2 regions of the Streptomyces sp. NPDC048604 genome follow, and region 1 is predicted to be linked to the other one. Evidence: riboswitches for the same ligand, from Rfam matches in the RefSeq annotation. Region 1 holds a riboswitch; the other holds the start of a gene.

Evidence for each region. Region 1 has a riboswitch for cyclic di-AMP ahead of ACGFMM_RS01130 (transglycosylase SLT domain-containing protein). Riboswitches for the same ligand answer to the same signal wherever they lie in the genome.
Region 2: it holds a riboswitch for cyclic di-AMP, as region 1 does, so the genes downstream of both, ACGFMM_RS25310 (peptidoglycan DD-metalloendopeptidase family protein) here and ACGFMM_RS01130 (transglycosylase SLT domain-containing protein) in region 1, are expected to answer to the same signal.

The regions. Positions count from the first base shown of each region.
Region 1 covers NZ_JBICVX010000001.1:268,182-272,051, forward strand. Annotated here, with positions in the region: gene ACGFMM_RS01125 (acyltransferase) at 1-932, opposite strand, end outside; cyclic di-AMP (ydaO/yuaA leader) riboswitch at 1,291-1,476, shown strand; gene ACGFMM_RS01130 (transglycosylase SLT domain-containing protein) at 1,480-2,316, shown strand; gene ACGFMM_RS01135 (PhzF family phenazine biosynthesis protein) at 2,346-3,044, opposite strand; gene ACGFMM_RS01140 (hypothetical protein) at 3,025-3,381, opposite strand.
Region 2 covers NZ_JBICVX010000013.1:10,693-14,562, forward strand. Annotated here, with positions in the region: gene ACGFMM_RS25305 (SGNH/GDSL hydrolase family protein) at 1-70, opposite strand, end outside; gene ACGFMM_RS25310 (peptidoglycan DD-metalloendopeptidase family protein) at 264-1,208, opposite strand; cyclic di-AMP (ydaO/yuaA leader) riboswitch at 1,213-1,399, opposite strand; gene ACGFMM_RS25315 (tyrosine-protein phosphatase) at 1,754-2,566, shown strand; gene ACGFMM_RS25320 (DUF6126 family protein) at 2,597-2,752, opposite strand; gene ACGFMM_RS25325 (helix-turn-helix domain-containing protein) at 2,773-3,393, opposite strand; gene ACGFMM_RS25330 (aspartate aminotransferase family protein) at 3,491-3,870, opposite strand, start outside.

The DNA of each region.
Region 1 (3,870 bases):
CCGTACACGCCGAGCATCGCCGACAGGTGCCACAGGAACGCCGTCATCGCGATCCCGTTCGCCGCCACGACCTTGCGCCAGACGCCCGCCCGCGCCGCGAACCGGGCTCCGGGGCCCCGGAGCAGTTCGACCGCGCCGACCAGCCACAGGCCGTGGCAGAGCAGGGCCAGCGTCGGCGGGGCCATGTTGGAGACCTTCTCGCCGGGCATCCCGACCATCGACAGCGGGTACGGGCCGAAGGCCACGAGCAGCCCCGCGCCGGCGAGGCCGGCGACCGCGAGGGCGCCGGGCAGCCGGATCATCCCGTCGGCCCGCAGGAACCCGAGCTGATGCACCGCCAGCCAGACGAACGCGAAGTTCAGGAACTCCACGTACGGCACGTCCGCCGCGAACCGCAGCACGTCCACCGCGGCCGCCGCGGCCACCAGCGCGGCGAACGCGCCCCAGCCGTACCGCTCGTGGAGCTTCAGGAGCGGCGGGGTGAAGGCGACCATCGCCAGGTAGATGCCGATGAACCACAGCGGCTGGGCGACGAGGCGCAGCGCCACCCCCGTCAGGCCCCGGTCCCCGCCGAGGAGTTGGACGACCAGGGCGAGGGCGCCCCACACGCCGATGAACACCATCGTGGGCCGCAGCAGCCGCTGCAGCCGGGCCCGGAGGAACGCCGCGTACTGGGGGCGGGAGCGGTGCGCGATCGCGTGCGAGAAGCCGCCGACGAAGAAGAACACCGGCATCACCTGGAACACCCAGGTCACGATCTGGAGTTCCGGTACGACCGCCAGCAGGTTGCCGACCGCGCCGTCCGCCGTGACGGCGGCCATCAGCCAGTGCCCGAGCACCACGACGCCGAGCGAGGCGACCCGCAGCAGATCGACGTACCGGTCCCGTGTCGCCGGAGTGTTGGCGGCGAGTTCGCGCGCGCTGATTCCCATGCGGACACCGTGCCGCGCCCGCCCGACGTCCCGTCAGGGCTCGGATACTCATCCGGGGCCTGAGTACGCCGTCACAGCCGTCTCGATTCGGTCATACCAGCACAACACGGCTATTGCGTAGTTAATATCCTTTGTCCCGTCTTTTGGGAATTCGGCTTTCCTTTTCGGGTATTCCGATCCCCTCCCCCGTGATGTCCGTCACGCGACCACGGAGCACCAGGCGACCGTGCCGCCCTCGACGCCGTGCACCGCAAGGCAGTTAGGGCCTCTTCCGCCCCGCCGTAAATGATCGAAATCAATTGATCAGGGAATTCGCGTCTTGTTTCCCGGCGCATTTCTCGCCTACGTTCGCGTCGACCCGGACGGATCGCCGAATCCTGCCACCGTCCGTAAAAACACCGAGCACGCACCCGTCGGCAGGAGCGGGGGACCCACGAATGCGCCGGCGCGGAATCCGCGGCGGCTTGGGGTGAAGCCGCCGTGTGCGGCCGGGCAGCTCCAGCCCGAACCCGACAGCTCACCCCGAAGGCGCCGGAGAGGAACCACCATGCCCGCATCCGGTAAGCACCGCCGCCCCAAGCGACGTCCCCTGCGCCGTGGCATCGCCATGGCCGGCACCGGCGGCGCCGCGCTCGCGCTGCCGCTGATCCCGACCGGCGCCCAGGCCGCCACCCCCCAGCAGGCCCCCGCGGCCCCCGCCGCCGTCGGGAAGATCGCGGCCGCCGTTCCGCAGGCCGCACCGAAAGCCGCGCCGAAGACCTACACCGTCGTCCGCGGCGATTCCCTTTCGGTGATCGCCGAGGAGCAGCGAATTTCCGGCGGCTGGAAGAGCCTCTACCGGAACAACCGGGTCGCCGTGGGTGACAATCCGTCACTCATTCACCCGGGTCTGCGTCTTTCCCTCGGAAAGAAGGCCGTCGCCGCCCCCGCCAAGCCGAAGGCGTCCGCCTCCGGCGAGCGCGCCGACCGCTCCGCCAAGCGCGCCGCCCCGGCCAAGGCCGCCCCCGCGAAGGCCGCCGCCCCCGCGAAGACCGTCGCCCGCGACGCCGCGCCCAAGTCCTACACGAACACCCTCGACGGCTGGATCAACGAAGCCCTGGACGTCATGGCCAAGCACGGCATCCCGGGCTCGTACGACGGCATCCACCGCAACATCATGCGCGAGTCCTCCGGCAACCCCCTGGCCATCAACAACTGGGACTCCAACGCCGCCAAGGGCACCCCGTCCAAGGGCCTGCTCCAGGTGATCGACCCGACGTTCCAGGCGTACCACGTGCCGGGCACCTCCATGGACCCCTACGACCCGGTCGCCAACATCACCGCGGCCTGCAACTACGCCGCCGACCGGTACGGCTCCATCGACAACGTCTTCGGAGCGTACTAGGGGTACGTACCGGGGCACACCGGGAGCGATCAGACGGTCAGGGTGCGTTCCAGGCGCACCCGGCCGCCCAGCTCGATCACTCCGTCAGGGCCGGGGGCCGTCAGAAGCTGCGAGCCCCGGCCCTGGGTGATGTTCAGCGCCCGGCCCAACTGTGCGGTGAGCAGCAGGGCGGCCGCGCCGGTGGCCTCGTCCTCGTCGATGCCGTCGCCGCGCCCGGGGAAGCCACGGGCGCGCACCCGGCCCGCGGCCTCGTCCTCCCACGCCCAGGCGTAGATCCACTCACCCGGCTCGGGGATCTCCAGTGCGTCGACCTCCCCGGCCGAGGCGTACCGCCGCAGGGTGCGCGGCGGGGCCCACTCCGCCCGGGCCTCGATCCAGGTGAACTCGCCGTCCCCGCGCACCCACACCTCGCCGGCCGGCGGCCGGACGACCTCCAGGTCGAGCAGCCAGGCCGCGCCGACCAGGGGGTACCCCGCGAACGGCAGCCGCAGGCCGGGGGTGTAGATGTCGACGATCCCGCGCTCGGGGTCGTCGACGAACACCGTCTCGCTGAAGCCGAGTTCCTTGGCCAGCGCCTGCCGGGACGCCTCGTCGGGGTGGTCGCGCCCGTCGCGTACGACGCCGAGGGCGTTGCCGTACCGGCCGTCGCCGGCGCAGAAGACGCGCAGGACGTCGACGTCCGTGGCGCGGTCGGCGGAACCGGAACGGCTAAGAGCGGTCGTGTTCATGGCGGAATTCAAGCATCAGGGCGTCCCACTCCGCCGCTCCGCCGGGAATCGGCCAGGCCGGCGTGGGCGCCTCGCTGTACTCGACGGCGATCATCGCGCCGCCGTGCGACCGGGCCAGCGCCTCGCGGAACGACCCCGCGTCCGGCGGGAGCGCCGCCAGCCGCTTCTCGTAGTGGACGGTCGTCGCCGTCCGCACGACGTCGCGCGTCTCGTCGTCCTCGCCGCGCGTCAGCACCACCGACTCGGGCTCCATGTCCTCCGCCAGCGCCGCCACGGCCCGGTCGTGGCCGTCGAGGATCGCCCAGCCGTCGAGGGCGGACAGCCACCAGAGCAGCACGGGCGGCAGCGCGCCCTCGCGGGCCCGGCGGCGGTACGCCTTGACCCTCGGCGCGTCCGGCGCGGAGAGCGGGCGCAGCGGGACGACGCCGTTCCAGCCCTTGTCCCAGTCGACGTACGCCTCGGGCCAGGTGCGCAGGAGTTCGTGCCGCCATGAGCCGTGCGGCAGGGTGGGGCTCTCCCCGAGCAGCCACCGGCCGTCGTGCAGCGGGCCGCCGGGGCCGGAGGGCCAGCAGGCCCGCGTAGGCGTGCGGCCGGTCAGCCTGGCGCCTCGACTCGTCCGCGCGCAACGGCGGAAGGGGCGAGCGGTAGCCGGGCCGCACTCGCAGCGCCACTCCCCCGCGGTCGGCGTCGACCCGCCCGAGGAGCAGCGCCCGCCCGTCCTGGCGCAGCAGCATCCGCCGTCCGTCCGCCGCTTCCATCCTCAGCGGCGGCGGTCCGGGCCGGCCGGTCACGGTCAGGGCCAGCCCACCGGGCAGCGTCTGGCGGG
Region 2 (3,870 bases), on a different contig from region 1:
TGAAGCTGTCGCCGATCGCCGCGTACGACCCGAATGCGTCACTGTCTCTGGATCTCGAATCGTCTGCCACGAGAGTGCATCCTTCCGTCCCGGTTGTGACCTACGCGACCGTAAGGAGGGGTTGACGCAGGGTGAGATACGCCACCGGTCAAGATCTTCCCAACCCGGAATACGCCGGAGGCCCGGCACGTGGGACACGTGCCGGGCCTCCTCGGGCCGCTTGGGCGGGCGCCCGTCAGTTGGCGCTCGCCGGATGGCTCCCGTCAGATCGAGACGCCGTGGCTGCGCAGGTAGGCCAGCGGGTCGACGTCCGAGCCGTAGCTCGGTCCGGTGCGGATCTCGAAGTGCAGGTGCGGGCCGCTGGAGTTGCCGGTCGAGCCGGACAGACCGATCTGCTGGCCGCCGCGCACGCTCTCGCCGGCCGAGACGGCGAGCGAGGAGAGGTGGGCGTACTGCGAGTAGCTGCCGTCGGCGTGCTGGATGACGACCTCGTTGCCGTACGCGCCGCCCCAGCCGGCGGAGACCACGGTGCCGGCGCCGACGGCGCGGACGTTGGTGCCGGAGGAGGCCATGAAGTCGACGCCGGTGTGGTAGCCGGAGGACCACATCGCGCCGGAGGCGCGGTACGGGGTGGAGACGCCGCCGTCGACCGGGGCGACCCAGCCGGAGGCGGCGGCCGGGGCGGCGGTGCGCTCGGCGCTGCGGGAGGCGCGGGTCTCGTCGGCGGCCTTGGCCTTCGGAGCAGCCTTCGGCGCGGCCTTCGGCGCGGCCTTGGCGGCGGGCTTGGCCGCGGGGGCCTTGGCCGTGGACTTGGCCGTGGACTTGGCACCGAGGGTGAGCTTCATGCCCGGGAAGATCAGCGACGGGTTGTCGCCGACGACCTGGCGGTTGTCGGAGTAGAGCTTCTTCCAGCCGCCGGCGAGGTCGTGCTCCTCGGCGATCTTGGACAGGTAGTCGCCGCGCACGACGGAGTAGATCTTCGCCTTGGCCTTCGCCTTGGCGACGGCGGCCTGCGGGGCGGCGGCGGGCTGAGCGGCGGCCACGGTGGCCACGCGCTCGGTGGCCGCGGGGGCGGCCTGCTCGGCGGCGTGGGCGCCGGTGGCGCCGAACAGCGGCAGAGCGACGACGGCGCCGCCCGCGCCGGCGGCGACGAAGCCGCGGGTCAGCGGATTGACCTTGGGACGGCGATGCTTACCCTTCGAGGGCATGGCGAATTCCTCTCCGTCGCCTGCGAGGTGAGCTGTCGGGTTCGGACTGGAGTTGTCCGGCCGCGCGGTGCGCGACTTCACCCCGAGCCGTCCTGTGCTGAGGAACGGCGTGTTACCTGGGTCCCCCGCTCCTGCCGTACGTGGGTGAGTGCGGAAATCCGGACGGTGGCAGGATTCGGCGGGTCCGACCGGAGTGAGCGTGACGCTAGACGAGCCGAGTCGCGAGGAACAAGCCACGAATTCCCGTTCGCATTCTTCGCCGGGAATTTCCCCTTGGAATTCCGGTCACCCTCCGTGGATGACGGATCTTCGCGTTCCTTTCCGGACACGGCATTTGGGAAAAATGATCAGGCACGGACGGTCACGGTTATGACGCTGCTCACGCCCCGAAGCCCATCTCCACTGCAATCAGGGCGCGTTATACCGAAGCCCCCAATTCGGACAGAAAGCGCATTACCCCCCGGCGGGGTGCGCCCGGGGGGACCGACCCTGGATGATTGCCCGAGGAACCGATCTCTTTCCGCCATCGAGCACCAGGAGCACCCGTGACGCAGCAGACGCCTCAGGCCCCGCCGACCGAGCCCGAGCTGACGGGCGTTCGCAACTTCCGCGACGTGGCCGGTCTGCCGACCGCGGACGGCCGGGCCGTCGCCCCGGGGCGGCTGTTCCGCAGCGGGCACCTGGCCCACGCCACCACGGAGGACGCGGCGTTCCTGTCGACGCTCGGCCTGCACACGATCTTCGACTTCCGCAACGAGGCGGACCGGGCGTTCGAGGGCCTGGATGTCGAGCTGCCCGGCACGCGGAACGTGCACATACCCCTGAACGACCCGGCGGACGGCAAGGAGTTCTGGAAGCTGGTGCGCTCGGGCGATCTCGCCACGCTGCGGGAGATGCTCGGGAACGGCCAGGCGGCCGCCCGTATGTCCGATTCGTACCGGAAGATGATTGTGCAGCGGACGCCCGAGCACAGCCGGATCGTGCATGCCCTGGCCGAGGACAGCGTGCCGGCGCTGATGCACTGCGCGGCGGGCAAGGACCGCGCCGGGCTGTCGATCGCGGTGTCGCTGCTCGCGGTCGGCGTCGAGCGCGAGGCCATCGAGGCCGACTACGTGAAGTCCAACGAGCCGCACCGCCGCTACAAGGTGCACCGCAGCTCCGCCGCCCCGGACGGGATGTCGCCCGAGGTCATGGAGCTGCTGAGCCCGCTGTTCGACGCCCGCGTCGACTACCTGCGGGCCGCGTTCGAGCAGATGGAGGAGACGTACGGCTCGGTCGAGGGCTACCTCACCAAGGGCCTGGCGCTCTCCGCGGAGACCCGCGAGCTGCTGCGCGCCCGGCTGCTCACGCAGGCGTAGCGGGGCACGGTCGCCGTACGGGGGCGGCGGCTACTGGTTCGCGCCGCCGACCAGGAAGAGCAGGTAGAGGAAGCCGGCGAAGAGATGGCCGGCGACCAGGTAGGCGAAGAGACGCAGCACCAGGCCCTTGGGGAACTTGCCGCCCCCGCGCTCCTGACCGGTGATGGCAACGGACTTGTCGGACATGTCGGTAACCTCCTGGGAGTTCAGCGCCGGTGCGGGCCCGGGTCGCCGAGGCACAGCTCGGCGGCCGGGCTCTGCAGCAGCGTGTGGACGAAGAGCACGTCCGCGCCGTCGGGCGTGGCGGCGCCGATGCGGTGCGGGGTGAGCGAGTCGAAGTGCGCGCTGTCCCCCGGATCGAGGACGTGCACGGCGTCGCCGAGGGCCAGCCGCACCCTGCCGTGCAGGACGTGGATCCACTCCTCGCCGGGGTGGACCCGGACGATGTCCGCCCGGGTGGCGTGCGGGACGTGCACCCGCAGCGCCTGGAGCGCCCGGCCCGCGCCGCCCGCCTGGTGGTACACCCAGCCGTCCGCCTCGACCGGCTCGGACCGGCCGGCCCGGACGATGGGGTCGTGTTCCGGGGGAACCTCGCCCAGCAGAGCGGAGACCGTCGTACCGTAGATACGGGCCAGCGCCAGCAGCATCGGCAACGAGGGCTGACGGCGGCCCGTCTCCAGCCGGGACAGATGGGCCGGTGAGAGACCGGCCCGCTGGGCGGCGGCCTCCAGGGTCAGCCCTCGGCGCCGGCGCAGGCCGCGCAGCTGCGGGGCGACGTCCGGCAGGGCGTCCGGGGCGGGCTCCCCGGGGAGGTACTCGTGCTCCATGCCTCCATTTCGCCAGGACCTTTCCTGCGAGGCAAATTTCTTGCCCGAGAGGCAAAAACGCCCGTCGGCCTGCGTGGACGGCCGGTGCGCCCGGCCGTCAGCGCTGCGCCACCGCCTGCCGGACCAGCGTCTTCCCGAAGTCCCACATCAGTCCCCCGCCGGCGTGCGCGTCGTCCATCACCGCCGTGAACGCCGTCACGAACCGGTCCACGTCCCCCTCGTCCACGATCAGCGGCGGGATCAGCTTGATCACCTCCAGACGGTCCCCGGACACCTGGGTGAGGATCCGGTGCCGCTGCAGCAGCGGCACCACGACCATCTGCGCGAAGAGCCCCTTCCGGGCCGTCTGGAGCATCGTCCAGCGGCTGCGCAGGCCCAGCGACGAGGGCCGGCCGAACTCGATCCCGATCATCAGCCCCCGGCCGCGGACCTCGTGCAGCAGCTCGTAGCGCGGTACCAGCTCCTCGAGGCGGGCCT